3 regions of the Shewanella sp. ZOR0012 genome follow, and region 1 is predicted to be linked to each of the others. Evidence: predicted binding sites of a transcription regulator. Region 1 holds the regulator's gene; each other region holds the start of a gene.
What was found. The regulator sigma-54, encoded in region 1, starts transcription at its own class of promoters, with help from an activator protein. The targets are predictions, from matches to a motif close to GTTGGCACGNNNNTNGNNT.

Region 1 (11,346 bases):
TGTAAGTGAAGGTTTACTGGACGAGCACCAATGGCGCAACCACCGGGTAATGATACGTCTGCGGTGCCATAGCGGGCTAATAACGGCCCAAGGATCAGAATCGAGGCACGCATGGTCTTAACGAGGTCGTAAGGAGCACAAAACTCATTAAGGTTCTTGGTCGAAATACGGATCTTACCTTCGCCCAACTCATCCACATCGGCGCCTAGGCAACGCAGCAATTTGCAGCTGGTGCTCACATCACGCAAATTAGGGACGTTCGAGACCACAAAGTCAGTTTCGGCTAACACGCCTGCCATTAGAATCGGCAGCGCAGCGTTTTTGGCACCGGAAATAATCACATCACCAGCAAGCGGAGGGCTTGCTTGAATCGCTAATTTATCCACTTTTCCTCACTACTAGCTGTTGAAAATTTTCTCGCGTTTCCATTGAGTCGGCGTGAAAGTTTTAATCGTTAATGCATGTAACTCACCGCTGGCGATATAGCTCATCAGGGGTGCATAAATGGCTTGTTGTTGTTTTACGCGGCTCATACCGTCAAAACATTCACCCACGGCAATCACTTTGTAGTGGCTGCCATCGGAGCTGGCGTGCACTTCATCGAGTGCTAACGCGTCACGTAAAATCTGTTCTATTAAGCTGCATTCCATGAAATTCGGTACCTTTTCAATTCGCTTCTTCGGTGAAGAAGGATTGTAAATCATATAAATCGATTAATTTTTTTAACTGCTCCGATGCCGAGCACAGCTTCAGTGGCGTGCCATGCTGGCGCACTAACGCCAGCAAAAATGCCACACCAGCACTGTCGCTGTACTCCAGTTCGGCGAGCGACAACATTTGGGTATCTTGGCTTAACAGGCTTTGCCTTTGCGGCCATAGCTCGACCACTTGCTCCTGTGATAAACGCCCTTTTAGGTGGCAAATGTTACCCTGTTGCACAAATTCAACCACGGCGCTTACTTCCCTGCTTTAGGCTTTTTAGTCACTTTGTCTTTGGTGCGCTCTTCCAGCATCTTAATCACTGAATCAATCCCCTGTTGGCGGATAAGGTTCGAGATTTCAGATTGCTTAGAGGACAGCAAACTCACGCCTTCAGCGACTAGGTCAAACGCCTTCCAAGAGTCATCCTTGAGGCGACGAACTTTAAACAACAGCTTAATCGGCGGACGACCCGCTTCGATAATCTGTACGTTTACATCGACAATCTTCTCATTGCTGAAATCACTACCAGGCGAAAACTCCACTTTTTGGTTAGTGTATTCGGTAAAAGCTTGGGCATAGGTTGAAACTAAGTAGCCTTCAAAAGCATCGACGAAACGATTGCGCTGATCTTCAGTCGACTCTTTTAAATACTGACCTAACACTTTGTAAGAGGCGTATTTATAGTCGATGTAAGGCATTAATTCTTCACGCACAATCACCTTGAGATGATCCGCATCGGCGTCAATCAACGCCTTGTCTTTGTGGAACCGATCGAAGGTTTTGTTGGCAACAGATTTCACCATGGCATAAGGATCCATAGTGTTAACCTGAGCGTCATCCGCCAGTGCGGTCGTTGCAGTAAACATCCATACTAACGGCAGTAATAAGCGCGATAAGCGTTTAAACATAGCGGTAACCCCTATTTATCCTTTGAACCCATACTATATAAGAACTGACCAATCAGATCTTCTAACACTAATGCTGAGCGAGTATCGTCAATTTTGTCGCCATCCTTAAGCATACTCACGTCATCATCGACAAAGCCCGGTGTTAATCCGAGGAACTGCTCACCGAGCAAACCTGAAGTTAAAATAGCTAAGCTACTGGTTTCAGGAAATTTATCGAAACGCTTGTCCATCACAATCGTCACCACAGCCACCAGTTTGACTGGGTCTAAATCAATCTTACTCACGCGGCCAACCACGACGCCGCCGACCTTGACAGGAGAGCGTACCTTCAAGCCACCGATATTGGTGAAGTTGGCGGTGAGGGTATAGCTACTGTCGCTGGTCTGCACTTCGATATTGGCGACTTTAAACACCAACACTAAAAAGGCCGCTAAGCCCGTTAAGAGAAACACACCCACTAATAATTCAATTTTTCGTGTCAACATGCTCAGTTACCACTCTGTTAATCCGTCGATCTGTATCCTTGGCGCTGCAATCCGTTAGCGGCCAAACATCAGGGCTGTTAGTAAAAAGTCCAATGCCAATACGGCGAGGCTCGATTGCACCACAGTTGAAGTAGTTGCACGGCTGATCCCCTCTGGATTAGGGATCACTTGATAACCACGATATAACGCAATCCAAGTCACCACCACGGCAAATACGCCACTCTTAATCAGGCAGTTCACTATGTCTTGGCGCCATTCTACCGAGGCTTGCAGAATCGACCAGAAGGCACCACCATCGATCCCCTTCCATTCCACGCCCCCTAAATGGCCGCCATAAATACCTACCGCAGTAAACATCAGCGCCAACAACGGCATGCTTATTACACCCGCCCAAAAGCGTGGCGCAATGATTTGCCGCAGTGGGTCAATCGCCATCATCTCTAAGCTGGATAACTGCTCGGTACTCTTCATCAGACCGATTTCGGCGGTGAGTGCCGAACCTGCGCGGCCAGCAAATAACAACGCTGTAACCACGGGGCCAAGTTCACGCAGTAAACTTAAGGCCACCATCGGGCCTAAACTCTCCTCCGTACCAAACCCGACTAAGATGTTGTAGCCCTGCAGCGCCAATACCATGCCGATAAACAGGCCGGAGACCACAATAATGACCATAGATTGTACGCCGACCACATAGATTTGGCGCACTAATAATGGAAAACCTTTACGCACCCGAGGCCAACGAACAATCGCGCCCCACAGCATCAGGCCTGCACGGCCAAAACCGAGCACTAACTCGATAGCGCTGCGGCCAAGGTCGGCAATACTATCTAATAACTTCACTTGCCAACTCCTTTTGCCAATAATTCTTGCTGGTAATCCTTTGCCGGATAATGGAACGGCACAGGGCCATCTGGCGCACCTTGAATAAACTGCTTGAGCTGCGGATTATCCGCATGCTTTAACTCTTCAGGCGTGCCATGGGCAATAACTTTTTTATCTGCAACCACATACACATAATCTGCAATCCCGAGCACTTCATCCACATCGTGGGACACCACAACCGAGGTTAAATTAAGTGCATCGGAAAGTTCGCGGATAAGCTTAACCAGCACGCCCATAGAAATAGGGTCTTGTCCGGCAAAGGGTTCATCGTACATGACTATTTCTGGCTCAAGGGCTATCGCCCGAGCTAAGGCAGCGCGGCGCTGCATCCCACCGGATAACTCGCTGGGCATCATTTGCGCGGCGCCCCGCAGCCCAACGGCCTCAAGTTTCATCAGCACGATAGTCCGAATAATCTCTTCGGGCAGGCCTGAATGTTCACGTAGCGCAAAGGCAACGTTATCAAAGACGTTGATATCGGTGAATAATGCGCCACTTTGAAACAACATACTCATGCGCTTGCGCAGTTCGAATAATTCGCTACGGCTCGCCGCATGCACATCCTGTCCATCGAACAACACTTGGCCGCTATAGGGCGTTAATTGGCCGCCGATAAGCTTGAGCAAGGTGGTCTTACCTATGCCACTCGGTCCCATAATGGCGGTGACTTTGCCCCTAGGGATAGACAGGCTAATATCTTCATATATGACACGCTGGCCACGGCGAAAGCCCAAATGACGGATCTCAACCAACGGCGTTTGTTCTTGAGTCATGCTTGATTCCGATATTTGAAAAGAGGTGGCCTACGCTTCCTGCCCAGACCAATCGAAGAGCCGCAAATTGTACGTAATTGCGCTTTAACCTACAACAGAATCGACACTATCGTCCTACGATACTTTCAATTTGCCTCATTTCCAGCGAGAATGCGCCCTAAGTTTTCGCTCTGTGAAGCTAAAGTGTTACTTAATGTTTTCACCTGTGTTGATAAATTAGCAAAATGGTTTTGTAAACGGTCAAGACATAAGCTAATTGATACAAAGATAATGTGAGTACAACTTAACTTAAAAACGCTATTGAGTTCTGCAATTAAGCATCAAACTGGCCATCATAGTTACCTTACTCACTGCGGGTGGCAAAAGGGAAATACCAAAGACGATGATATTGCTCAAGGCATTCAATGGCTAAACGATATATTCTGCCCTAATGCCTAGGCGCAGAGCTTAAACAATAGCATGCGACTCAAAGTAACAAGCCGTTAATTTTATCATCTTTATCGCGTACCAAATTGTGCTATTCCAATCCCATACGGGGCGACAAAGACAATGCAAGAAGAGAGATAGACATGGTAGACCAATCACAATTGCGCCAGTGGGGCTGTAAAGTCATCGATATTGAAAAATCGGCCCTCGACAATCTTTATCAATATGTCGATTCCGTTGAATTCGCCCAAGCCTGCGAGTTAATCCTCAACTGCACCGGCAAAGTCATCGTGATGGGGATGGGGAAATCTGGCCATATTGGTAATAAAATCTCTGCTACCCTCGCCAGCACTGGCACCCCAGCCTTCTTTGTGCATCCTGGCGAAGCCAGCCATGGCGACTTAGGCGTACTCTCTGATAATGATATTATCCTCGCCATTTCAAACTCGGGTGAATCGAGCGAAATCCTTGCGCTGATGCCCGTTATCCAACGTAAAGCCATTCCCGTGATTGCCATGACGGGCAAACCTGAGTCCACGATGGCACGTTTGGCCAAAATTCATTTATGTATTGAAGTGCCTGAAGAAGCCTGTCCGCTCGGGCTTGCGCCAACCTCGAGCACCACCGCAACCTTAGTGATGGGTGATGCGATGGCCATTGCGCTGCTGCAAGCCAAAGGCTTTACTCGGGAAGACTTTGCAATGTCTCACCCAGGCGGTGCCCTAGGACGTAAGCTGCTGCTTAAAGTCAGCAACGTGATGCACAGTGGCGATGATTTACCACTGGTTAAACACGATATTTGCATCACCGATGCCCTGTATGAAATCTCCAAGAAGGGCCTAGGCATGACGGCGGTGATCGATGAACAAAACAAACTCGTGGGTATTTTTACCGACGGCGACCTACGCCGCGTTATCGATGCCCAAGTCAACCTACGCACCACGCCTATCGCCGATGTGATGACGCGAAACTGTGTCACAATTACTGAAAACGTCTTGGCAGCGCAAGCGCTGCAAGTGATGGATTCCAAAAATATCAACGGCCTGATAGTGATAGATAAAGACAATCATCCTGTCGGTGCGCTCAATATGCTCGATATGGTTAAAGCGGGAGTCATTTAATGCCACAGCAAGGATTTTACGGCCCGATCAGCGATGATGTGTGGCAAAGAGCGCAAAAAATTAAACTGCTGATCTGCGATGTGGACGGGGTATTTTCTGACGGCCGCATTTATTTAAGCAACTCGGGTGAAGAGCTCAAAGCCTTCCATACCCGCGATGGTTATGGCGTGCGTTCATTATTGACCAGTGGCTTTAATCTGGCCGTGATAACAGGCCGCCAGTCTAAAATTGTTGAAAACCGCATGACGGCCCTCGGTGTAACCCATATTTATCAAGGTGTGGATAATAAATTTGTCCCCTATGAAGAACTGCTGTCGCTCTACAATGTCACACCAGAAGAAGTTGCCTATATCGGTGATGATATTGTCGACCTGCCAGTGATGAATGTCGTCGGTCTTGCCGTCTGTGTCGCCGATGGACATCCCTATGTGCGCCAACACGCCCATTTTGTGACCCAGTTAAATGGTGGTCATGGTGCGCTCAGAGAGCTGACAGATCTGTTACTTCTGAGTCAAAACAAATTTACCTCAGCCCATGGGATGAGCATATGAGTCGTGTGACCCTCGCCATTATTGCTTTTTTTGGTACTGCACTCGTGCTGTATTGGCAGGTCCAACAAAAACGCGGTGGCGATACCGATAGCAGCCTGAATGATACAGACAGGCCCGACTACATTATCGAAGATCTGCGCAGCATCGAGTTTAACGAGCAAGGACAAGTCAATAGTCGCGTCACGGCAAAGCACATGGAACACTATGAGCTTAAAAACCAAACCGACTTTATTCAGCCTGTCTATCTTGTGTATCCCGACCAAGGTAAAGCAAAATGGCAGATCAGAGCCGATCAAGGTCGACTCAACAAAGATACTGGCAAGGTTGTATTAGAAAATAATGTTATTATCGATGCCATCAGCCCTGGTGAACCGATACAAACCTTGTCCACCAGTTTTTTAGAACTCGATCTCAACACAATGATAATGACCTCTGACCGCATCATTTACGTCACAGGGAAAGATTTTAATATTCAAGGGCAAGGCCTTTATGCCGACCTTAACGCGCAGGAAGTGCAATTGACCAGTCAGGTAGTAGGAACCTATGAAGCAAAATAACATATTACTTGCCAGCCTAATGCTAATGATAAGCATGAATGCCTTCGCCAAGATCGGTGACTTACAGCAAGAAGTGAAAATTAAAGCCGTCAGTCAAACTGCGGACATTAAAAACAATCAGATCATTTTCTTCGGCCCCGTTGAAGTTGTTCAAGGCTCAATTAAAATCCATGCGGATCAACTCCGTGCATTTTCTGTCGAAGGCGAAAATAGTAAAGTCTTACTGGCTACAGGAAATCCAGCAACCTACAGCCAAATCCTTGATGATGGCCGCCCTGCATCTGCTAGCGCCAAAGAGATTCGCTATGAAATGGCCACTCGGACGTTGACCCTAACTGGTACAGCGACCCTAGACCAAGCGGGTAGTCAAGTTACAGGCAATTTAATTCGTTACGATATTATTCAGCAAAAACTGATCGCCGAAAGTAGCGGCAATGGTGATGATCGCGTAATTACCATTATTCAACCTGATAATTATCAGGAAGAACTCAAAAATACACCAACAGATAAACCTGTGAAAAAACAGGATTCTAAATGACCCAAATCACCTTAAAAGCACAGAATCTCGCCAAGAGTTATAAAAGCCGCCAGGTTGTCAAAGATGTCAGCCTGACAGTAAAAACGGGTCAAGTCGTCGGTCTACTCGGCCCTAACGGTGCGGGTAAAACCACCACCTTTTACATGGTCGTGGGCTTAGTTAAAAGCGATAAAGGCCATATCTTTATCGACGATGATGATTTAACCGCCGATCCTATGCATCTGCGTGCCCGCAAAGGTATTGGTTACCTACCACAGGAAGCGAGTATCTTTCGTAAATTAACCGTACACGACAACATCATGGCGGTACTGCAAACCCGTAAAGAGCTCAATAGTGACCAGCGCGAAGAAGCACTAGAGCAACTGCTAGAAGAGTTCCATATCACCCATATTCGTGACAGCCAAGGCATGTCCTTATCGGGCGGTGAACGTCGCCGCGTCGAAATTGCCCGCGCCTTAGCGGCCAACCCCAAGTTTATTCTGCTTGATGAGCCCTTTGCGGGCGTTGATCCGATCTCCGTTATCGATATCAAGAAAATTATCGAGCAGCTTAAGAGCCGAGGCCTTGGAGTACTTATCACAGACCACAATGTGCGCGAGACCTTAGACGTCTGTGAACATGCTTACATTGTGAGTCACGGTAATCTTATTGCCGAGGGCACACCCGCAGAGATCTTAGACAATCAGCAAGTTAGGGCTGTGTACTTAGGTGAACAATTCAGGCTATAGTTACTAAAACAAAGCTAATAAGCCTTGAATTTGAGAGCGCTAGGCTCCATCCATATGATATCAAGCGACCTAAACTCACAATAATAACCTAGGGATCAGCGGTAACATGAAAGCGTCACTCCAGCTCAAACTGGGTCAACAGTTAACCATGACGCCACAACTTCAGCAGGCCATTCGCCTGCTGCAACTGTCGTCATTGGAACTGCAACAAGAAATCCAGCAAGCCTTAGACTCTAATCCTCTTCTCGAGCTGGAAGAGGAGCAATTTGACGCGCCTAGCGAACGTAAGCAAGATATCGCCGATACCGACTTTAGCGAAACGACTGCCCAGCCACAGGAACAAGATAATTCCACCGTGGACATTGCCGAGTCGCTGACCAAAGAATCTCTGCCCGAAGAGTTACCCATGGATACCACTTGGGATGAAGTATTTACCGCATCGCCAAACTCAGGTTCTGGCGCCAGCCGTGAAGATGACATGCCCTTCCAAGGGGAAACTAGCGAGGGGTTGTACGAACATTTAGAATGGCAAAAAAACCTCACACCCTTCTCTGAAACCGATTTAGCCATTGCCACCGCGATTATTGATGCCATTGACGATCAAGGTTATCTCACTCAAAGCACTGAAGATATCCTCGAAGCCATGGGCAATCCCGAGATTGAACTCGACGAAGTTGAAGCCGTGCTCAAGCGTATTCAACATTTCGACCCCGTTGGTGTCGCGGCAAGGGATTTAAGCGAATGTTTACTGATCCAGCTATCTCATTTTTCGCCTGATACCCCTCACATCGAAAACGCCCGCATGCTGATCAAAGATCATTTAGATCTGATCGCCGCTCGCGACTTTAGGCTGTTAATGCGTAAGACCAAACTGAAAGAGGACGAGTTAAGGGACAGTATTGCGCTGATCCAAACCTTGAACCCTCGTCCCGGTTTACTCATCACCCCTGTCGATGAAGAATATGTGATCCCCGATGTATCGGTGTCGAAGAAAAACGGCCGTTGGGTGGTCGAATTAAACCCTGACTGCATGCCAAAAATCAACGTAAATCAGCAATATGCAGCAATGGCCCGAAGTTCAAAAAATCAAGCTGATAGCCAATTTATTCGTGGCCATCTGCAAGAAGCCAAGTGGTTTATTAAAAGCCTTGAAAGCCGTAACGAAACACTGCTCAAGGTGGCAAACTGCATAGTGCAATACCAACAGGGTTTCTTCGAATACGGTGAAGAAGCCATGAAACCTATGGTCCTAAACGATATCGCCGAGGCGGTAGAGATGCATGAGTCCACCATTTCACGGGTGACCACACAAAAATACATGCATACCCCAAAAGGACTTTTTGAACTAAAATATTTCTTCTCAAGCCACGTCGGGACGGATGATGGCGGTGAGTGCTCATCCACAGCAATCAGAGCTTTCATTAAGAAACTGGTTGCAGCGGAAAACCAGAAAAAACCATTAAGCGACAGCAAGATGGCTCAACTTCTGGCAGAACAGGGAATTAACGTTGCGCGCAGAACCATTGCGAAGTACCGAGAAGCGATGCTTATTCCCCCTTCCAATCAGCGTAAAAGTTTATAGCCTATTGTGAGTATCGGAGGACGTTTCTATGCAAATAAACCTAAGTGGACACCATATCGAGATTACTGAATCGTTACGGGCATATGTTGAGGAAAAGTTTTCAAAACTTGAACGTCATTTCGAACAGATCAATAATGTGCACGTTGTGCTCAATGTTGAGAAAATGCAACAGATTGCCGAAGCGAGAATCAACCTCACCGGTGGTGAAGTCTTCGCGACTTCAGAGCATGCAGATATGTATGCTGCCATAGACGTCCTGATTGATAAACTTGATCGTCAGGTTATTAAACACAAAGAGAAGTTAACAAAACACTAGCAATGGAACTTCGTACCATACTGCGGCCGGAGTGCACAACCTGCGCCACTCCGGGCAGTAAGAAAAAGGTACTGGAACTCATCAGCGACTTAGCCGCTGCCCAGTACCCCACCCTCTCATCTCAAGAGATCTTCGAAAGCCTCGTGGCGCGCGAAAAGATGGGTAGCACAGGTATAGGTAACGGTATCGCCATTCCACATGGTCGATTAACCGATATAACACAACCCATAGCGATATTGATAAAATGTGAGGAGCCGATAGCCTTTGATGCTATCGATAAACAACCCGTCGATATTTTATTTGCACTACTCGTGCCTGCCGACCAATGTCAGCAGCACCTAAGTACCTTGTCATGCATGGCTGAAAAGCTCAGTGACAAGCAAATATTAAAACAATTGCGCAAGACGCATGATGAAACGGAACTCTATCAGGTAATCATTGGATGAAACTGGTCATAGTGTCAGGGCGTTCAGGCTCAGGCAAATCGGTCGCACTTAGAGTGCTTGAAGATCTCGGCTACTATTGTGTCGATAATTTGCCTTTGCCTTTGATTGGCAGTTTGCTTGAACAGCTCAAAGGCAGTAACGATCTCGTTGCTATCAGTGTTGACGTGCGCAATTTACCAGAGCAAGACAAAGTGCTGGTTAAACAGCTTGCCAGCCTGCCTACGGGCACTGAACTCACCAGCTTCTTCTTAAACTCCAGCGATAAAGTGTTGCTCAAACGCTACAGTGAAACGCGGCGCTTACATCCCTTATCTAAGAGCCGAGTGTCACTGCAAGAAGCCATCAAGCTTGAAGGCAAATTGCTCGAGCCGCTGTCACAGCAGATGGATCACTATATAGATACCTCGAATCTGAATATCTATGAACTCAGCGACCAAGTGCGGCAAATACTCCTTGGCAGTGTCGATAAGGAACTGGTGATCAACTTCGAGTCCTTCGGTTTTAAGCATGGTATGCCGACCGAAGCTGACTTTATGTTTGATGTGCGCTTTTTGCCAAATCCCCATTGGGAACCGGAGCTTAGACCTCTCACCGGTTTAGATGAACCCGTAGCGGAGTTTTTAAATCGCCAGCCACTGGTGAATAAGTTCATCTGGCAAATCGAGAATTTGCTCGAAACCTGGTTGCCCCATTTAGAGCGCAATAATCGTAGCTATCTCACGATTGCGATTGGTTGCACAGGTGGCCAACACCGCTCAGTCTATGTAGCTGAGCAACTAGCTAAACGTTTTAGTAATGGCAAACATAAAGTCAATGCGCGCCATCGAGAGTTGAGCCATGCCAAAACTTGAGCGCCAAGTCACCATCTGCAATAAACTCGGCTTACATGCCCGCGCCGCCACAAAGCTCGTAGTGCTTGCTTCTGAGTTTGATGCCAGCATTACGCTGATCCAAGGTGAAAAACAGGCCTCTGCCGCCAGTGTATTGGGTTTACTCATGCTCGAGACGGGCATGGGTAAAACCATCACCCTCATCGCCGAAGGCCCGGATGCCGAGCCTGCACTTAATGCCATTTGTGCCCTTATCGACGCTAAGTTTGACGAAGCCTGCTGATGGTATCATCTCGATGATCCCTGCCGGTATTCAGTATCCTGTTTGGTTTTGATTTCAGCACCTTATACCAGTAAAACACATTTGTGACTCGACGCCCTCCCGTGCGCTAAATTACAATGTACTGCTGCGCTTTGGCTTAAGTCCTCAATAGCTAAACGCCAACCCATCCACCGCCGCCATGGAGGAAACATGCCTGTAGAAGCCTCAGACAGTTTACA
Region 2 (9,035 bases), 560 kb from region 1:
GCATTTAGCAAGTCAGTATCATCAGGATTATTCTCAAGGGCAACAAGCTGCTCTTGAAGCAACTCTAATATTTCCCCCGCCTCGATTAAAAAGTCCTGGAGTATCTCTTCATCTACATCAAAGGCCATCAAATTGACTCCCAGTTAGAAACCCAGACTCGATAGCAGATCATCCACTTCGTCTTGACCTGTTACTACATCTTGACGAAGCTCGGCATTCATTATCGGCCCTTCAGCTTCAATATTATTTTTCTGAGTAATCTGACTCTCAATTATTGGCTGCTCACCAAACACCGTCAGCATAGACACCAGATTACTTTCAACTTCCATCACTAGATCGATTACCCTGCGGATCATTTGTCCAGTCAGGTCTTGAAAATCCTGCGCCATCAATATTTGGTTGAGCAATTCGCGTAATCGGTTTGAGTCCAATTCACTTCGCGACATCAAATGCTGAACGTTATGGCAAAGCACCTTAAAATCACTGAGGGCAATTTCACGACGCATTAATTTGTCCCACGATGGCATCACTTGTTGGATGTTCGCGGTTAATGCATTCGCTAACGGCAAGCACTCCTCAACAGCATCCATAGTCTTATTTGCAGCTTGTTCAGTCATGTCAATGACATAACTTAGCCGTTCCTTAGCATCGGGTATTTCTGTATTGGCTAACTCAACTAACCGATTATCGATTTGGAAATCCATAAGAGCGCTATGCAATTGGCGAGTGAGTTTGCCTACCTCATCAAAAAGTTCCCTCTGAAGAGGAGCTGCCAGTTCTCTTAATAAATCATCAGCTTGATTTTGTTCATTCGCGCTTAACAGTTCGACTAAACGCTGAGCATGCTCGAGCGTGATGAGCCCTGATGTATGTGACTTCATAGCTCATCCCTGCTTAAGCGAGTCGTTCGAATATTTTATCTAGCTTCTCTTTCAATGTTGCTGCGGTAAAAGGCTTTACCACATACCCATTCACACCCGCTTGTGCAGCAGCAATAATTTGTTCACGTTTTGCCTCGGCAGTGACCATTAATACCGGTAGATGCTTCAAGGAGTCATCGGCCCTAATGGCTTTAAGTAAATCGATACCCTGCATGCCTGGCATATTCCAGTCTGTAACGACAAAATCAAAATCGCCTTTTTGCAACATTGGCAAGGCGGTTGAGCCATCGTCCGCTTCCTGGGTGTTGTTAAAGCCCAAGTCTCGCAACAAGTTCTTGATGATACGTCTCATTGTCGAAAAGTCATCAACGATGAGAATCTTCATATTCTTGTCCAAGGTTTCCTCCGGTGAGCTGACATTCAGTGCTCAATTAATAATTATACTTATGTCCAATGCTTGAGTTTGCCTTTGAGTCGCAACATTGCCTGACTTAATATCTGGCTAACACGCGATTCGCTTACCTCAAGAATGGCGCCAATCTCTTTTAAATTCAATGCTTCATCGTAGTATAACGATAGCACTAGCGCGTCCCTTTCGGGCAATAATTTTATCGCCTCAACAAGTGCAGAATGAAACTGGGTTTCTGCCAAGACCTCAAACGTACCATCGCTAATATCATCGCTTGTAGTGAGTATATCCTGTGATACGCCTAAGTCTTCTATCCCTATGATTTTACCAACAGAAACATCATTAAGAATATGATGGTACTCATCGAGCGTCATATCAAGTTTTTCTGCAATTTCTGTGTCGCGCGCATCACGACCTAGCACTTGCTCTAATTCATCAATGGCTTGGGCAACTCGACGATTATTTCGGTGGACAGAACGAGGAACCCAATCGCCACGGCGGATTTCATCCAACATGGCGCCACGGATCCTTATGCCGGCGAAGGTTTCAAACTTTGCACCTTTACCGCCATCAAACTTAGATGATGCTTCTAATAATCCCATCATCCCCGCCTGTAGCAGGTCATCTAACTGCACAGAGGCAGGTAATCTGGCGAGCAAGTGATGTGCAATTCTTTTAACCAACGGTGCATACTGTTCAACGATTGACGTTTTATTGTCTAAACAAGTATACGCTGCGGCTTTATTCACTCGTTTTTTCCTCTTGAAAATCTGGTCGTTGAACTAAGCGCTCAACGAAAAACTCCAAATGCCCACCAGGTTGCTGTGGTACTGGCCAGCTCATAATTTTATTCGCTAGACCTTGGTAAGCAATTGCAGCGGGAGACTTAGGATAAGCTTCAACCACTAACTTTTGCTTGCGAACCGATTTACGCAAATTTTCATCAAATGGAATGGTCGCAACTAATTCAAGTGCCACGTCCAAGAATCTGTCGGTCACTTTACTGAGTTTAGCAAACAATTCCATACCTTCGCGTAAACTACGCACCATATTTGCAACAATTTTAAAGCGGAAGACGCCGTGTTCACGGCTGAGGATTTTGATTAACGCATAGGCGTCAGTAATAGACGTTGGTTCGTCACAAACAACAACCAACACATCCTGTGACGCACGGGAGAAACTGAGTACCATGTCAGAAATCCCCGCGGCAGTATCCACGATGAGAATATCAAACTGGGTGCGCATCTCACTGAAAGCACGAATTAAGCCCGCATGTTGCGCAGGACTTAGCTCTACCATGCCCTGAGTACCCGATGTAGCTGGCACAATCCCAATACCTTTAGGCCCCCGGACAATAATGTCATCTAACTCAGCATCGCCAGACAATACATGGGAAAGGTTACGTTCAGCACGGATCCCTAACATGACATCGACGTTTGCTAAGCCAAGGTCAGCATCAAGCACTAAGACACGCTTGCCCTTCTCGGCTAATGCTACAGCAGTATTGATGGATACGCTGGTTTTACCCACACCACCTTTACCACCCGTAACCGCGATTACTTTCACTTTTTCGTTATAGGGTTGATTAATCATACGTAAACCACTTGCTTGATCCAGGGTCATAACTCTACTCAAATGCACAGGTCATATTATCTGACCACGCTGTGTCTGGTAACGATTGTTGTTCTGTGTTTTCTAAGGCCGCTAATGCTTGCTCAGCGAGCATCAAAGTATCAGCAACTTTCATATCTTCGGGCACTCGCTGCCCATCCGTAACATAACTTAATGGCAATCCACTTTGGATCAACACACTTAATGCGCCCGCTAAAGACACAGATTCATCAAGTTTGGTGAGTACAACACCAGATAAGGGAATGCGTTTAAAGTGATTTACAGCATCTTGCAGCACGCGGCGCTGTCCTGTGGCAGACAGTACCAGATAACTGCGGATAGGTATTCTGCTATTTGCAGTTAAATTATCAAGTTGCTGGTAAAGCCGCATATCTCGTTGGCCCATACCCGCGGTATCTATCAATACTAGCTTGCGATTTCTAAACTGATACAGAATTTGCTCTAGTTCAGCAAGGTCATGGGCTTGTTTGACTGGGCAGCCCATGATTTTGCCATAGGTGGCCAATTGCTCATAGGCGCCAATACGATAATGATCTGTGGTAATCAATGCCACTTGGTCAGCACCATGGTGAGCAGCAAAGCGTGCGGCCAGTTTAGCCAAGGAAGTGGTTTTCCCCACACCAGTGGGACCAACTAATGCCACAATACCGCCTTGCTTAACAATATCATCACCTTGATTATCAAGCATATTCGCAAGACTTTGCGGCAGTGCACGAACTAATTCTGCAGGAGTATAGTGTTGGCTCAGCGCAGCTAATTTGTTTGCCACCGCTGGTGAAAACTCGGCCTCCAACAACTTTGACTCCAGCATGGCACCGACAGGGTCGATACGCTTTTTATGCTCAGTCATCAATGCTGAAACCTGATGGGTCAACAAATTACGTAAGGATGATAACTCGTCGCGCATGGCTTCAAGATCGGCATTTTGCTTTTGCGAACTCTGTGACTTTTTATCGAAGGGATTGCCCATATCACGGCGCTCAGCTTTAGGCGCAGCTGCGGTAGCTTGTAATCCTTTAGCCCATGCAGGAAGCTCTGCATCTTGTTGTTGATGCGTGAGTTGTTGGTTTAAACGATTTTGTTGCTTCTCAAGCAAGGCTTGGAGTGAGTCCGCTGGCGCCGAGGGTTTTAGCTTAGTTTCAGCGCGGATCGGCGCTTTGGCGCCGAGCGAAACTAAGTCATCACTCACATCCATAAAGGTCGGAGTGGCAGCAGGCGCTTTCGCTTTTGGCTCGTCGTAGTCAACGGCAGCGACAATCTCAATACCGCCATTCACCTTTTTATTGGACATAATCACCGCATCGGAGCCGAGCGTGTCCTTCACTTGGGCCAGTGCAGCACGCATGTCTTTGGCAAAAAAACGTTTAATCTTCACTTATGCGTCCTCTACTGGCCGACGGCAGACACTATGCGTATTTGCTTTTCATCGGGGATTTCTTGGTAAGAAATCACTCTGAGATTAGGAATAGTATATTTAACAAAGCGAGACAGTGTCGCACGTAACATACCTGACGTTAGCAAAATAGCGGGCTGGCCAACCATTTCTTGCTTTTGAGCGGCATCCGCTAAGGATTGCTGCATACGCTCTGCAAGACCTGGCTCGATATTTGGACCATCGCCACCAGTTGCTTGCATTGATTGATGCAACATCTGTTCCAATTCTGGCGCCAAAGTTATGACAGGTATTTCGAGTTCAGGGCCTGAGATCTCTTGAACTATCATGCGCTTCAATGCGATACGCACCGCTGCCGTTAACACTTCAGTATCGTTACTCTTAGTGCCGTATTCTAACAAAGTTTGCACTATGGTACGCAAGTCTCTGACAGAAACTCCTTCATTTAATAGGTTTTGCATCACTTTTACGACATTTCCGAGCGGCATCACATCAGGAATAAAGCCATCCACCAACTTAGGCGAGTGTTTAGCAAGCATATCCATCAGTTGTTGCACTTCTTCGTAGCCTAAAAGTTTTGCTGCATTATTCGTCAATATTTGGCTGATATGAGTTGCCACTACCGTCGCTGCATCCACTACCGTATACCCTAAGGTTTGGGCATGTTCACGCAGCTCAGGGGCAATCCACACGGCTTCGAGACCAAAGGCAGGATCACGGGTCTCAATGCCATCTAACTTACCGTACACTTGTCCCGGATTAATGGCGAGCTCGCAGTCATGGCGAATATCCGCCTCACCCACAACAACGCCCATAAGAGAAATACGATAGGCATTAGGCGAAAGGTCTAAATTGTCACGTATGTGAACCGCAGGAACCAAGAATCCCAATTCTTGCGAAAGCTTTTTACGTACGCCCTTGATCCGGCTGAGTAATTCTCCACCTTGACCTTTATCGACTAAGGGAATCAAACGGTAACCCACTTCAAGACCAATAGTGTCGACATGATGCACATCGTCCCAGCTAAGTTCCTTAGGCTCTCTTTCGGCTCTTTCCGTTGGGCCCGTTTTGACTTGTTCGAGGGCTTTGGCACGTTTAGCCTCATTACGTTTAAATATAAAATAAGCCGCACATCCCGTTAAAACGGCGAAACTTAAAAACGCCATATGCGGCATTCCAGGCACAATCCCCATAACGAACAATACGCCAGCAGCAATCCCTAGCGATTTATGACTGTCAAACATCTGACTCATCAACATCTGACCCATATCGCCAGATTCATTTTGGCGAGTTACCATCAATGCCGCAGCAATTGACAGTAATAAGCCTGGGATTTGGGCGACTAACCCGTCACCTATTGTTAAGAGGGTATAAATTTCAACCGCTTGAGAGAATGTCAAACCATGCTGCACAATCCCGATAATAAAACCACCGAGAATGTTGATCACTAAAATCATGATACCCGCGATAGCATCGCCCTTAACGAACTTAGACGCACCGTCCATTGCGCCATAGAAGTCAGCTTCGCGGGTGACTTCAGCCCGCCTAGTTCTGGCTTGATCTTGATTAATAATCCCCGCATTTAAGTCAGCATCAATTGCCATTTGCTTACCAGGCATCGCATCCAAGGTAAAGCGAGCACTCACCTCAGCAATCCGGCCAGCACCTTTGGTAACAACAGCAAAGTTGATAATAATCAGAATGATAAATACAACTAGACCAACGGCATAGTTACCACCAATCACTACGGAGCCAAAGGCTTCAATGACCTTACCCGCCGCATCACCACCGTTGTGACCTTCGAGTAATACCACACGGGTCGATGCCACGTTAAGTGCAAGTCGAAGCAGTGTCGCAACTAATAAAACGGTTGGAAAGGCAGCAAAGTCTAAAGGTCTATCGGTATAAATCGCGACCAAAAGCACAATCAAGGCTAAAGCAATGTTAAAGGAAAATAAGATGTCGAGTAGAAACGGGGGAATTGGCAGTACAATCATCGCCAATGCTGCAAGCACTAGTGCTGGCGTACCTATGCCCTTAAAAGAGCTTAGCTTCAACTGTTTTACTTGGCCTAAGGAGGCTTTAACATCCATTCACAGATACCTAAACTTTGACGTATAACTGCCTAAAAGCAAAAAGCACGCCAACAACTAACAATCAGGTAGTAAAGCTAATATGTAGCTAGCTAACTTTACGTTAGAGCACTATTTACTCGTTACTACGACTTGTTGAGATTTCAAGATTATATTTTGTTCATTCTGGCGCGAAACGAAGAAAGATGTGTGGTTGTTCTACTCAAATGACGAGCTGCTTTTATGACAGAAAGTAAGAGTAAGGGCTTACAAGACGATTACTGATGGCTGCATTTGGCTGGCTTTTCTGCCGCGTTATCGTCCGTTTATGTAGAATAACTACACAGCACGGACTTTGCCTTGCATAAAAGCCAGCCTAATTGCTGCAAAAATAACCATGAAACGTCAACACGCCCTAGTACTTCAGATCTTCAGGAATAGGTTGATTAACGGGAATAGGGATAGGTTTGCGGCCACGCCCTTTTTGATACTGCCTTAACTGGAATACATAAGCGAGTACCTGTGCTACCGCGGTAAATAGACCTTCAGGGACTTGTTGATCAAGTTTCGTTGTATGGTAAATAGCCCGCGCAAGTGGTGGTGCAGTAACAATGGCAATATTATGCGCCCTTGCTACCTCACGAATTTTAAAGGCAACCTCATCGACGCCCTTAGCAATCACAAACGGTGCTGCAGAGCGCTTAACATCATATTTTATCGCCACTGCATAGTGCTCAGGGTTCACCACAATCACATCCGCATTGGGAACTTCGGCCATCATGCGTCGCTGCGCTAATTCACGCTGCATTTGGCGGACTCGCCCTTTGACCTCAGGTTTACCCTCGGTATCTTTATACTCGTCTTTGACCTCCTGCTTTGTCATTTTCAGCTGTTTATTATGGTTCCAGATCTGAAATGGCACATCGATTACCACAATGAATAATACGGAAGAGCAAAGTAGGATAAACATCCATACCAGTAAATCTAAGGCGTGGTAGACATTCCCAGGAAGGTGATCGGCAGAAAGGAGTAAAATATCATTAAAGTAATGATTTAGAAGAAAATATGCCGCCAACGCAACAACAGAAAACTTAGCAATGCCCTTCGTTAATTCAACCAAGGCTTGCACACCAAACATCCGTTTAAAACCCGCAATCGGGCTCATTTTGCTGGCTTTAGGCATCATGGCTTGGGTAGAAAAATTCATTCCACCAAGGGACACGTTTCCGATAAATGCCACCACCACAATCAGCAGCATAATCTTAAGCAACGGCCAACCTATTTCGCCGCCGACAACGCCCCAGACATTAAACATTTGATTAGTATCAAAAATTGCAGCTCTATCCATGGTAAACACACGTTCAAACACATTGGAAAGTGCTTTTGCAATACCAGGACCGAGCATATACAGTCCTGTTGCAGCCGAAAGCAGAACTGTGGCCGTACCTAATTCTTTGGAACGGGCAACCTGACCTTTTTCCCGCGCCTGTTCGAGGCGCCTCCCGGTGGGTTCCTCGCTGCGTTCGCCGCTACTTTCTTCAGCCATTACGCGTTCCTATCCGGTTAAAGTATGCCATCAGCTTGACACTGAAGCCCTAAAATATCACACAGCAAAAGCTGTGCCGATGACCATACTTCATCGAAATGAGCCATAACAGGAGTTAAGGTTAACCATAAAATTAACAATCCACCGATCATCGTAATCGGAAAACCAATCGAAAAAATGTTTAGCTGTGGTGCAGCGCGGGTCATAACCCCAAAGGATAAATTGACTACCAATAACGCGATAATTGCTGACAGCGACATAGTTAATGCCGCGCCAAACATATAAGACCCCCATTCCGCCAACGCGCGATAGCTGGTCAACGTTAATCCCACATTAGAAATCGGCAGTGTATCAAAACTGGCCACAAGCATACGGATCATCAACAGATGACCATCAACAGCTAAAAAAATTAAGGTTGCGAGCAACAGGAAGAAGTTACCAATCACTGGAGTTTGTTGTCCTGAACTCGGATCAACCATAGAGGCAAAACCTAAGCTGGTCTGCATGCCGATAATCTGACCCGTTAACACAAAGGTTTGCATCACCATTTGGGTCACAAAACCCATGGCAACACCAATAATAATTTGCTGTGCAGTAATAAAAACGGCGCTTAAGGAAAAGAGTTCTGCATCCTTAACGGGCGGCAACACGGGGGCAATGGCGAGGGTTATGGCAATAGCAAGAAGTAAACGCACACGAGTGGGAGTTGTTGCCGCGCCAAACACCACCATAACCATCAGCATACTGGCGACGCGAAACAGTGGCCACATATACGAAGCAATAGTTTGCATTAACGTATCAAGCAGCAACTCCATGGGATTAACCTACCACTTGAGGAATACGGTTAACCATTTCAATAAAGAAATCCATTAAGGTCTGTACTAACCAATGACCCATTAACATCAAAGCAAGCAAGGTCACAATAAGTCGAGGTAAAAAACTTAAAGTTTGCTCGTTAATTGAGGTCGCAGCTTGGAATACCGCCACAATTAAGCCAATGCCGAGCCCAGGCAGAACAATAGCCGAAACCATCATCACAATAACGGCTAAAGCTTCGCGAAAAATATCGATTAGCGCTTCTGGCGTCATCTCAGTACTCCGC
Region 3 (11,346 bases), 530 kb from region 1:
ATACTAATCGCTTGAGCGTTACGATTAATGGCGAAGCTGTCTTGTGTGAGATTGCCGTTGGTGGTTTGTTGTTCACTGGATATTTGGATCCCGGTGCTGAGGGTGGCATAGCTAACCGCTTGATTGATGGCTTCTTCCCGCGCTTGGGCGATGTTGCCATTAGTGATGATTGCTTCACCACTGGCTTCGACCCATTCTGCTTGTGCTTGATTAGCTTGAAGTGCGGCCAGCAGTAGGCTGCTAATGATGAGCAAGTGCTTTCTGAGTATGTTCATTAATAAGCCCTTCAGGTCAATTGTGCCAATCAGTTGAGTCAGTTTAATGGCGGTTTTATTGGCTGTAAAAGCAAGTTCCGTGCCTGATTTATGAAATATCCCCAAACTATCTGAAGTTGCTGAATAGGTAAAGAGGGTAAAGTTATTGGCACCGTTGTCGATAATCAGGTGAGTGAATCAAGGATTGTATTTTGACTTGGTCTAATATTTGCAATCTTTTTGACTAAAGATTGCGGCTCGCTTTGAGGCGCATTGATATCGATAATGAGGTTATTCCCATGCTAAAGCGTGCGTTCATTCCCCTGGCTCTTTTGGTGCTGATTGGGTGTGCGACTAAACCCGTTGTGCCGCCAAAACCTAGCCTAGTTGATGGCAATGGTTTGCCGCCGACAGCGGTGATTAATCATTTAGCTCAGCGTATTGTGACCGAGCTAGTCAAGCAAAATGATGCATTGCGTCCTGATCAACCTATTGTTGTAACTACACCAGTATTGGTGGGCGACATGACGAGTACGAATGCGGTTGCGCTGCAATTGCAGCAGGGACTCATGGCATCGTTGCACAGTTTTCAATTTAACGTGGTGGAGTTAAATCTCGCCGATGGACTGCGTGTTACTGGCGAGGGCGATTTTATTTTGACGCGTGATTGGCAAAAGCTTTCGACCAACTTACCTGTTGACCATATTGTGGTATCCACGATGAGCCCGACGACCAATGGCTTAGCCATTAATACTCGAATCGTTACCTTAAGTAACAACCGAGTGGTGTCAGCTTCACAGACCTTTGTTACACAAAAAGAATTAAGCAATTATATGCAGCCCTCTGAGCAAGTGATCTCCCACGATGGGATTTTATATCGTCAGTCGGCTCCCGGTATGAATGAAGTGCGTGTATTAGGAGATGGAAAATGAAACGCTATCTGTTAGTGATTGCGGCGCTTCTACTGACAAGTTGTGCCTCTAGAGACAAGTATGTGCAGTGGGAAGATGTTCCTCCATCTAGCTTCCCTAAGCTAACGGCCATTGGTTATGCCCCGTTAGCGACTCAACCAGCGAAAGAGCAATCTCAAAGAATGTTGATGGCGATGCAAGCATCTAAAATTGTGGCTTACCGTGAGCTAGCTGAACAAGTATACGGCCAAAAGATCACCGCTAACAGCAGTGTCAGTGATTGGATGCTAACCGATGATAATGTTAAAGCTTCAGTCACTGGGGTGATCCGCGGCGCAAGAGTAGTTAAAAGTTATCCCGCAGGTGAGCATTACGTTACTGAGTTAGAACTTGATTTTTCTAAGGTATGGCAAATCTATCAGCAGCAGAGTCGGCCACAGAGAATTAAAGAAGTCACTTACTTTTAAGGTGTCATCTCCTATCCGCCAGAAGACAAGCATGAGATGGTTTGGGTACGGATAATCGATAAACAAAAACCGCGCTTACTAAGCGCGGTTTTTGTTTGAAATCCGTTTGTACTTATAACACCTTACGCTTTTAGATCATTGCCTAAGCTTGAGATTGTTGAGGTTTTACCTTTATCGTTATACGTCAGCGTGGTGGCATTTCGGCTCGCCTGCAAGGCTTGAGCAAAGCGGTTTAGGCTTGCAAGATTCATCTCGATCAAACTAGCATTTTGTGCGTTGAGATCTTTGCATTCTGCTAGAGCCTCTTTAACCACTGCCATTTTATCGGATAGCTCAACTTGCTCTGTGAGTAAGGCTTTATCGCTGTGACTAGCCAGCAAGTCATCATTTGCTTTAAGGGCTTGTAGACATGTTGATTTTTGCTCAGCAAGGGACAAAAGCAAATCGGCGTTTTGGTCAACCAAAGCGCCTTTTTCCTTAAGAATAATTTGTTTAAGAACAGCCAAATGGGCGTGTTGTTGATCTACCAGTTTAGCTATTTCTGTCATAGTTACTCTTTATTAAGCTCATTTAATTCTGCTTCGAAGCTGGCAATATTCGCAGCCAACTTTTCGGGATCAATTTTATAACGACCTTCGGCAATGGCTTGTTTTATTTCGGCCACCTTCTTTTGGTCGACTTCAGGTAGACTGGCCATTTTGGTTTGAGCTCCTTGTAACTGTTGAGCTTGAGCCGTAATGACAACAGAGTCACCTTTTAGTTGAGTTGATTTAGCTGCTACCTGAGAGGTTTTCTCGCTTTCGCTGCTTTGTTTAGTGCTGTTTGAACGGACTTGTGCGGCCGCTCCGGCGTTAAATTTGCTAATATCAATTGCCATTTTAGGCTCCAGCGTCATGTATACGGATTTCTTAACTGGGGTATCGGCAGCTTATCGAAAAGCTTTAGCTTATTTTACATTCTAACTTCTACTTCGCCAATCGCCGTAATTATGGCATCTAGCTCTTTGTTAGAACTGCTATTTTTGATTCGAATTTGGTCGCCAATATTACCATCTTGCAGCGCCTCTCCCACAGTTTTTAGTACGAAGTTATTTGAACGCACATAAATCGACACTGTGTCATTTTTACAGACAAAGCAAAGGTTGTTCGCAAAAATAGGATAATTTTTCGCGACTCGGCGTTTAACTCTCACGCCTGTTAGCTGATTAGTATCGCTAAATTGCATGCCACGCAAACTATTTTGGTCAACATAGCGGATCTCGACCTGTAAAGGACTGATTAATTCACCTGGCGCTAAGGTTTCGGTTGCGACCACAACAGGAAAAAGAATGTCTACTCTAACAGACATAAAAATCTGCCAAGGGTAGGCGAGATCGGGGGTATCACAACTGACTTTTATGGTGTTATTACGGCTAATTTCGCGTTCTGAAGCTAATTCGACCCTTATTGGTGATGTGCACTGTGCTGGCAGCATTCGGTTATCGACCGTTTGTGGATTAATGTCGACTTTCGCATTTGCAGGTACAGCAATCTTTTCATTAATAAGGGCTTTAGCTAATTCGGATATCGCCGATACGCTAGGTATCACGGGTTCAGCCTTAGCTGCCGTGGATAGAAAAAGTGCGAAAATACTCAAAAAATAGACTAAATTTACTTTCATAATGAAGAGACTAGCTTGTAACGCCAGAATACACCTATACTTTTATCAAGCGTGAAACTGTTCAATGCTTCTTTCTTAGATTTTTGGTGTCAGAAGTTTGACTTAGTTTCAACTATGTTTATCGATAACAAGACGTAAGCAATTAATATGCCTATACTCAAACGAGTTTTAGGGCCGTACATAAACAGAACAACAAGGCAGAGTTATGTCGAGTATTCTTGATTCAGTCAACAAACGAACCCAACTCGTAGGTCAAAACCGGCTAGAACTATTGCTATTTAAGTTAAATGGTCGTCAACGGTTTGGGATAAACGTATTTAAAGTGAAAGAGGTTTTGCAATGCCCGCCATTAACGACATTGCCTAAACTCAATCCTTACGTCAAAGGAGTTGCCCATATTCGTGGCACAACTATTTCTGTTATCGATCTGAGTGCGGCAACGGGAGGGCGTCCGTTAGCGAGCACTGAAAATTGCTTTATCATCATTTCGGAATATAACCGTAGTGTGCAGGGGTTCTTGGTTAGTTCTGTTGAACGTATTATCAACATGAACTGGGAAGCCATTATGCCGCCACCGCAAGGTGCTGGGCGTTATTCCTATTTAACCGCGGTTACCGAGATTGAAGGTGAATTGGTTGAAATCTTGGATGTTGAAAAGATTTTAGATGAAATCTCACCTGTCAAAACGGCCATTAGTGAAGAGGTTAATGAGCAACTTACTCTCGATAGAAGTCAGCATTACCATATTATGGTGATTGATGATTCTGCGGTGGCACGCAAGCAAATTATTCGGTCGTTAGAGTCGTTAAATTTACAAATTGACACGGCAAAAGATGGTCGTGAGGCACTTGATAAGCTCAAGGCCATTGCAAGTGAAATGAATAACGTTGCCGATGAAATTCCACTCATTATCTCCGATATTGAGATGCCCGAAATGGATGGTTATACCTTAACGGCTGAGATCCGTGATGATCCTAAGCTTAAAAATATCAAGGTGGTACTGCACACCTCATTAAGCGGTGTCTTTAACCAAGCCATGGTACAAAAGGTTGGTGCCAATGACTTTATCGCAAAATTTAACCCTGACGAATTAGCTGCGGCAGTGAACAAGCATTTAAGTTTGTAGTGAGAGTGTGGGTTAGTGCCTAGTTGAGCTTTACGCTATAATCTAGCCCTTATTACATGATTGTTGTGCACTTATTTTGGTGCTTGCTATAGGATCTAGGACGTGAATGTGCCTGATAAATCACTCGCTGAAGCAGAATATAATCAATTTAGGTTGTTCTTAGAACAACATAGCGGCATCGTGCTAGGTGAAAATAAACAATACCTCGTACGTAGTCGTCTCGCGCCATTGATGGGCAAATATAACCTTCCTTCGTTATCCGATGTGGTAAAGCATTCGATGAAACCCACGGAACGAGCTTTACGAGCTGAAGTTATTGATGCCATGACCACTAATGAAACCTTATGGTTTCGTGATCGTTATCCATTTGAATTGCTTAATAATGTGCTATTACCAGAATACAGTAAGTTAGGTAGACCTTTAAAGATATGGTCTGCAGCTTGCTCGTCGGGTCAAGAGCCATATTCTTTAGCAATGACCATATTAGAGTACCAGCAAAAAAAACCAGGGGCGCTGCCTGGTGGTGCCTCGATTCAAGCAACGGATCTTTCTCCTTCTATGTTGGAGCGATGTAAAAATGCTGAGTATGATAGTTTAGCGTTAGCACGTGGATTGTCTGAAGAACGTAAGCGGCAGTTTTTTGATGCTTTGCCTTCTGGCAACATGCGCATAAAGGATAACGTTAAACGTCTCGTCAATTTCCGAGCTCATAACTTGCTCGAGAGTTACACTTTGTTGGGTAAGTTTGACATTATTTTTTGCCGAAATGTGTTGATCTATTTTGCCCCTGAGGCAAAAGCAAAAATTTTGCGGCAATTTGCTGCCGCGTTAAATCCCAAAGGTATCCTCTTTTTAGGCGCATCCGAATCCATTGCTGGCCTTACTGATGAATTTGATATGGTTCGTTGTAACCCTGGCATTTATTACCAAAAGAAAACTTAAGGGTTTGATTTTAATTGATAATTACCGGCATAGTTCGGTAATTTTTTTATCTGCTATATCCCTCACAAACTTTATTACCTCCCATAAAAGTATTGGCACATGAATTGCTTTGTTCCCGTGAGTGACACGATGGAGGCAATTTTATGGCGATTAATTTTGATAAGGCACTGGGTGTTCACCAATTCACGTTGGGGATCCGTGCTGAGCGGGCTGAAGTGATTTCAAGCAATATCGCAAATGCTGATACGCCACATTATAAAGCCCGTGACGTCGATTTTTCTGCCGCCTTAAATGTTGCTAAAACCCAGCAACAACAGCGTAATAGCTTAGATATGACCGCTGATGAGCAGCATTTTGGGCTAGCGCAGCTAACCGGGCAGTACGTTAAATTTCGAGTGCCGAATCAACCCGATACTGGGGATGGCAATACTGTCGACGTTCAACAAGAGCAATCAGCATTTATGCAAAATGCTCTCGAATATCAAATGTCTCTGGGTTTTTTAGACAGTAAATTTAGCGGTATGAAAAAAGCGCTGAGAGGGGATTAATCATGAGTTTATTTAATATCTTCGATGTTGCGGGGTCTGGCATGTCAGCCCAGTCTCTGCGGCTAAATACTACCGCGAGTAACATTGCTAACGCAGATTCAGTCTCCAGCAGTGTAGATAAAACTTACCGTTCTCGTCATCCTATTTTCGAAGCCGAAATGGCCAAGGCGCAAAGTCAGCAACAAGCTTCCCAAGGTGTCACGGTGAAAGGCATAGTCGAGAGTGATAAGCCCCTATTAAAAGAGTATTCGCCGGATCATCCGATGGCGGATGCTGATGGCTTTATTTACAAACCAAATGTCAATGTCATGGAAGAAATGGCTGACATGATTTCAGCTTCTCGCTCATATCAGATGAATGTTCAAGTGGCTGAGGCGGCAAAATCTATGCTGCAACAAACACTTGGGATGGGTAAATAATATGCGTTATTTAGGAGGTACGTTGTGAGCCTCATTAACCAACTGAGTCAAACCTCATCGCAGCTGACTCAAACAAACACTCAATCGAATACGGTATCAACCAATACCACGAAAACCTCGACTAGCTCGACAGGTAACCCATTTTTGGATGGATTACGTTTGCCGAATAGTTCTGCTGTTCCAGAGGCTAAGAGTCAGCAGCTCACTCAAGAGGATTTTTTCTCATTACTCAGCCAGCAGTTATCGATGCAGGATCCCTTCAAGCCCGTTGATAACGACCAGATGATTGCACAGATGGCATCTTTTTCTACTGTCGATGGCATTTCTAAGTTAAATGATCAAATTGTTAATTTAAACAGTGTGATGACATCAAGCCAAGCTTTGCAAGCATCGGGATTAGTTGGGCGAAAAGTGCTATTACCGACTGATACGGGTTATATCTCTGCAGAAAGCCCTGGCTTAAATGGTGTGATCAGTACTTCAGAGAAAATTCCCGTCATTAATGTTCGAATCGAAGATGATAAAGGGCAGGTCGTTAGAACATTTACTGTTGATGGTAGTAAGGGTGGTAACACTGATGTCAAGTGGGATGGTTTGAATGATAAAGGAGAACCCGTTGCTGCTGGTAATTACTCTATTAAAGCATCGGGTTTAGTGAATGATAAATCACAAGCGTTAGCTGTATCGACCTATGCGCATGTGACCAGTGTTTCTTTAGGTACTGCAGCGACTGGCGCCATTTTGAATCTCAAGGGTGGAATGGCCTTTAAACTGTCGGATGTACTTGCGATTAGTGAAGTTTAATCGTAATCAAGATTGTAAATGGACATCACACTTGTCCATCATTGAATTGAGCAAATGTAGAGGTGAATTATGTCGTTTAACATTGCATTGAGTGGCATTTCTGCTGCGCAGAAAGATTTGAACACTACTGCGAACAATATCGCGAATGCTAACACCATTGGCTTTAAAGAGTCGCGTGCTGAATTTGCGGATGTTTACGCTAATTCAATTTTCTCAAACTCAAAAACCGCTGTGGGTGGCGGTGTGGCTACGAGCCAAGTGGCGCAGCAATTCCACCAAGGTAGTTTGCAACTGACGAATAACTCGTTAGATTTAGCGATTAAAGGCGGTGGCTTTTTTGTAACTGCGTCCGAGATAGGTACCTTGGATCATCAGTTTACTCGGGCAGGTGCTTTCAAAGTCGACAAAAATAATTATATGGTTGACTCTGCTGGGAATTTTTTGCAGACCTTTCCAGTAGACAAAGATGGTAACTCTACCTCTGTCAGTTTAACGACAGCTAAGCCAGTACAAATTCCTGATACTGCAGGTAGCCCTGTTCAAACTGAAAACGTGACTTTGCAGATGAATTTAAATGCAAAAGAAGGTTCACTCGACCCTGCTGCTTTTGATCCTTTAGACTCCAAAACCTATAACAGTGTGACATCCATGACGATTTATGACTCTCTGGGTGAGCCACATATCATGACGACCTATTTCGTCAAGCCAAATAATGGCTCATATAATGGTGAAAACAACTGGGTTGCATACTATGCCATTGATGGTAAACAAGTTGATATTTCTGGCCCTGCTGGTACATATCAGACTGACACCAATGGTGATGGCACTCCCGATGCTTCTGGCACAGCTCAAACGGCTGGCGGCTGGAAGGGATCGGTTCTGAAGTTTAATTCTGTCGGTGTGTATACTGGGAGTGATCCGGCAGTCGTCGCCACCGAAGCGCTAGGGGTTGGCGGCGCTGGCGTGTTAGGCCCTGGTGCTGATGGCACTCAAGCCGTGACTATTAAATTTAATGCACCAACCCAATATTCAGCTCCCTTTGCCGCCACTGAATTATCACAGGACGGTACCACAGTAGGGCGTTTAACCAATGTCGAAATTGGTGAAGATGGTTTGATCACTGCCAGTTACTCCAATGGTTCAACAGTGCCATTAGCCCGCGTTGCTTTAGTTCGCTTTGCAAACGAACAAGGGTTGACACAAGTGGGTAATACCTCGTGGAAAGCCAGTTTATCGTCAGGTCCTGCGCTGGCTGGTGAGCCTAACAGTGGTACGTTTGGTAGTCTCAGTTCTTCAGCGTTAGAGCAATCTAACATTGACTTGACGACTGAGCTGGTGGATTTGATTTCGGCACAACGTAACTTCCAAGCCAACTCACGTACGCTGGAAGTGAATAACACTCTGCAACAAACTGTTCTGCAAATTCGTTAAGTTAATCTTGTCTCTGCTAAGTGTTGCCGCAAGCGGCAACACTTAGCCTCTTTCTGTTGTGCATTCATTCGTTTATTAAAATCTCCTAATTTATCAGTTAACTAGCTGCTTATTTTATTGGCATGATGCTTGCTTTGCTATTGTCAGGTTGAAACTTTGACGGAGCAGTCTGTGGACAAATTCCTTTATATCTCCATGAGCGGCGCTAAGCAAAATATGAATGAGTTGGCGTTGCGTGCCAACAACTTAGCCAACGCAAATACCGATGGATTTAAGTCGGATATGGCGCAAGCCAGATCGATGCAAGCCTTTGGTGAAGGATTGCCGACAAGGGTCTTTGCCATGGTTGAAACCCCCTCCGCCAATTTTCGTTCGGGCCCGATTAAATCTACTGGACGCGATCTTGACGTTGCCATTAAAGGTGACGGTTGGTTTGCCGTGCAAGCACAGGATGGTAGTGAAGCTTATACCCGTTCTGGCAGTCTCAGTTTTGACTCAACAGGTTTATTGCATAACGACCGTGGTAATCCCGTGATGGGTGATGCCGGACCGATTGTGTTACCGCTGCCAATTGAAAAGGTCACTATTTCACAGGATGGGATTATCTCTGTTCGTCCTCAAGGTGCGACGACAGAAGTCGTCGAAGAGGTAGGAAGATTAAAGTTAGTAAACCCTGGCAATGCACAAATGATGCGCGGCGAGGATGGGTTGTTCCGTTTGGTATCCGGTGATCCGGCGCCTGCCGATCCCAGTGTATTTGTAGAAAGTGGTGCTGTAGAGGGCAGTAACGTCAATCCCGTGGATGAGATGGTGTCCTTAATCGACCTACAGCGACAATTTGAATTGCAAGTGAAGATGATGAAAACCGCGGAAGAAAATGACCGCGCTTCATCCTCATTAATGCGGATTAGTTAGGAGATAAATTATGCATCCAGCGTTATGGATTAGTAAAACTGGCTTAGACGCACAGCAAACCGATATTGCGGTGATTTCAAACAACGTCGCTAACGCCAGCACTGTGGGCTATAAAAAAAGCCGCGCGGTATTTGAGGACTTACTTTATCAAACTGTTAACCAAGCGGGTGGGATCAGCGCCTCTAACACTAAGTTGCCAAACGGTTTGAACATTGGTGCGGGTACCAAGGTGGTAGCCACCCAAAAAATGTTTACCCAAGGCAATATGCTGACCACGGATAACTCGCTCGATTTGATGATTGAAGGTCCTGGATTTTTCGAAGTGCAGCTCCCCGATGGGACTACGGCTTATACCCGTAATGGTCAATTTACCTTAGATGATACAGGGCAAATTGTCACGCCGGGTTCGGGTTATGTGTTGCAACCTGCGATCACTATTCCTGAGGATGCAACCAGTATTACGGTCTCTGCTGAAGGGGAAGTTTCGGTAAAAACACCAGGTGCGGCGGAAAACCAGGTCGTTGGGCAGCTAAGTATGACCGACTTTATTAACCCGTCGGGTTTAGATCCTATGGGACAAAACCTATACACCGAAACTGGTGCGAGTGGTACGCCTATTCAAGGCACTGCATCACTTGATGGTATGGGAGCGATTCGTCAAGGTGCGTTAGAAACCTCTAACGTGAACGTGACCGAAGAGCTAGTTAACCTCATTGAAAGTCAGCGGATCTACGAGATGAACTCCAAAGTGATTTCGGCGGTCGATCAGATGCTGGCTTATGTGAATCAGAATCTATAGAGGCACATGATCATGGCTAGATATCTACTATTGGCTAGTACGCTCTTGCTGGCGGCATGTAGTTCAACTCCAAAGAAGCCGATTGCGGATGATCCCTTCTATGCCCCAGTTTATCCCGAAGCACCACCGACTAAAATTGCTGCAACGGGGTCGATTTACCAAGATAGCCAAGCGGCGAGTCTTTACTCGGATATTCGTGCCCATAAAGTCGGTGACATTATCACTATCGTGTTGAAAGAAGCGACTCAGGCGAAAAAGAGTGCCGGTAATCAGATCAAAAAAGGTTCTGATATGACACTCGATCCCATTTATGCCGGCGGGAGCAATGTGTCTTTAGGCGGTATTCCCCTCGATTTACGCTACAAAGACAGCATGAATACTAAGCGTGAATCCGATGCAGATCAAAGCAATAGCTTAGATGGCAGTATCTCCGCCAATATTATGCAAGTGCTCAATAACGGTAACTTAGTTGTGCGCGGTGAAAAGTGGATTTCAATCAACAATGGTGATGAGTTTATTCGCGTGACCGGTATTGTGCGCTCGCAGGATATCAAGCCAGATAACACCATTGATTCAACCCGTATGGCCAATGCGCGTATTCAATATAGCGGTACTGGTACTTTCGCCGAAGCGCAAAAAGTGGGCTGGTTAAGCCAGTTCTTTATGAGCGATTGGTGGCCCTTCTAAGGAGTCATATCATGAAATATAAACTCATTTTGGCCGTTGTTATGTTGGCGTTTTCGATGCCAAGCCAGGCTGAACGCATTAAAGATATTGCTAATGTGCAAGGGGTACGAAATAACCAGTTAATTGGTTATGGCTTAGTAGTGGGGTTGCCTGGTACGGGTGAGAAAACCAATTACACAGAGCAAACATTCACCACCATGCTTAAAAATTTCGGCATCAATTTGCCTGAAAATTTTAGACCCAAAATCAAAAACGTGGCCGTGGTTGCTGTGCATGCCGATATGCCAGCGTTTATTAAACCAGGCCAAGAATTGGATGTGACCGTTTCAAGCCTAGGTGAAGCAAAAAGCTTACGTGGTGGGACGTTACTGCAAACCTTCCTCA

Region 2: the regulator sigma-54 is predicted to act here: its motif matches at 6,445-6,463, upstream of flhA (flagellar biosynthesis protein FlhA).
Region 3: the regulator sigma-54 is predicted to act here: its motif matches at 5,451-5,469, upstream of flgB (flagellar basal body rod protein FlgB).

What each region holds. Positions count from the first base shown of each region.
Region 1 covers NZ_JTLE01000094.1:3,573,791-3,585,136, reverse strand. The annotation lists gene murA (UDP-N-acetylglucosamine 1-carboxyvinyltransferase) at 1-386, opposite strand, end outside; gene L976_RS17330 (BolA family protein) at 399-650, opposite strand; gene L976_RS17325 (STAS domain-containing protein) at 667-951, opposite strand; gene L976_RS17320 (MlaC/ttg2D family ABC transporter substrate-binding protein) at 957-1,610, opposite strand; gene mlaD (outer membrane lipid asymmetry maintenance protein MlaD) at 1,622-2,095, opposite strand; gene mlaE (lipid asymmetry maintenance ABC transporter permease subunit MlaE) at 2,150-2,935, opposite strand; gene mlaF (phospholipid ABC transporter ATP-binding protein MlaF) at 2,932-3,750, opposite strand; gene L976_RS17300 (KpsF/GutQ family sugar-phosphate isomerase) at 4,320-5,297, shown strand; gene kdsC (3-deoxy-manno-octulosonate-8-phosphatase KdsC) at 5,297-5,848, shown strand; gene lptC (LPS export ABC transporter periplasmic protein LptC) at 5,845-6,405, shown strand; gene lptA (lipopolysaccharide transport periplasmic protein LptA) at 6,392-6,943, shown strand; gene lptB (LPS export ABC transporter ATP-binding protein) at 6,940-7,671, shown strand; gene L976_RS17275 (RNA polymerase factor sigma-54) at 7,778-9,253, shown strand; gene hpf (ribosome hibernation promoting factor) at 9,282-9,569, shown strand; gene ptsN (PTS IIA-like nitrogen regulatory protein PtsN) at 9,572-10,015, shown strand; gene rapZ (RNase adapter RapZ) at 10,012-10,866, shown strand; gene L976_RS17255 (HPr family phosphocarrier protein) at 10,853-11,128, shown strand; gene mgtE (magnesium transporter) at 11,318-11,346, shown strand, end outside.
Region 2 covers NZ_JTLE01000094.1:4,136,016-4,145,050, reverse strand. The annotation lists partial or broken gene L976_RS19915 (Hpt domain-containing protein) at 1-128, opposite strand, end outside; gene L976_RS19910 (protein phosphatase CheZ) at 144-881, opposite strand; gene cheY (chemotaxis response regulator CheY) at 895-1,278, opposite strand; gene L976_RS19900 (RNA polymerase sigma factor FliA) at 1,326-2,039, opposite strand; gene L976_RS19895 (MinD/ParA family protein) at 2,032-2,913, opposite strand; gene flhF (flagellar biosynthesis protein FlhF) at 2,918-4,297, opposite strand; gene flhA (flagellar biosynthesis protein FlhA) at 4,309-6,408, opposite strand; gene flhB (flagellar biosynthesis protein FlhB) at 6,803-7,933, opposite strand; gene fliR (flagellar biosynthetic protein FliR) at 7,951-8,748, opposite strand; gene fliQ (flagellar biosynthesis protein FliQ) at 8,753-9,022, opposite strand.
Region 3 covers NZ_JTLE01000094.1:4,099,645-4,110,990, forward strand. The annotation lists partial or broken gene L976_RS19670 (flagellar assembly protein T N-terminal domain-containing protein) at 1-275, opposite strand, end outside; gene L976_RS19675 (FlgO family outer membrane protein) at 554-1,186, shown strand; gene L976_RS19680 (LPP20 family lipoprotein) at 1,183-1,632, shown strand; gene L976_RS19685 (flagella synthesis protein FlgN) at 1,755-2,180, opposite strand; gene flgM (flagellar biosynthesis anti-sigma factor FlgM) at 2,183-2,509, opposite strand; gene flgA (flagellar basal body P-ring formation chaperone FlgA) at 2,584-3,291, opposite strand; gene L976_RS19700 (chemotaxis protein CheV) at 3,497-4,417, shown strand; gene L976_RS19705 (CheR family methyltransferase) at 4,520-5,359, shown strand; gene flgB (flagellar basal body rod protein FlgB) at 5,503-5,907, shown strand; gene flgC (flagellar basal body rod protein FlgC) at 5,910-6,326, shown strand; gene flgD (flagellar hook assembly protein FlgD) at 6,351-7,130, shown strand; gene flgE (flagellar hook protein FlgE) at 7,200-8,561, shown strand; gene flgF (flagellar basal-body rod protein FlgF) at 8,733-9,476, shown strand; gene flgG (flagellar basal-body rod protein FlgG) at 9,487-10,275, shown strand; gene flgH (flagellar basal body L-ring protein FlgH) at 10,288-10,962, shown strand; gene L976_RS19745 (flagellar basal body P-ring protein FlgI) at 10,974-11,346, shown strand, end outside.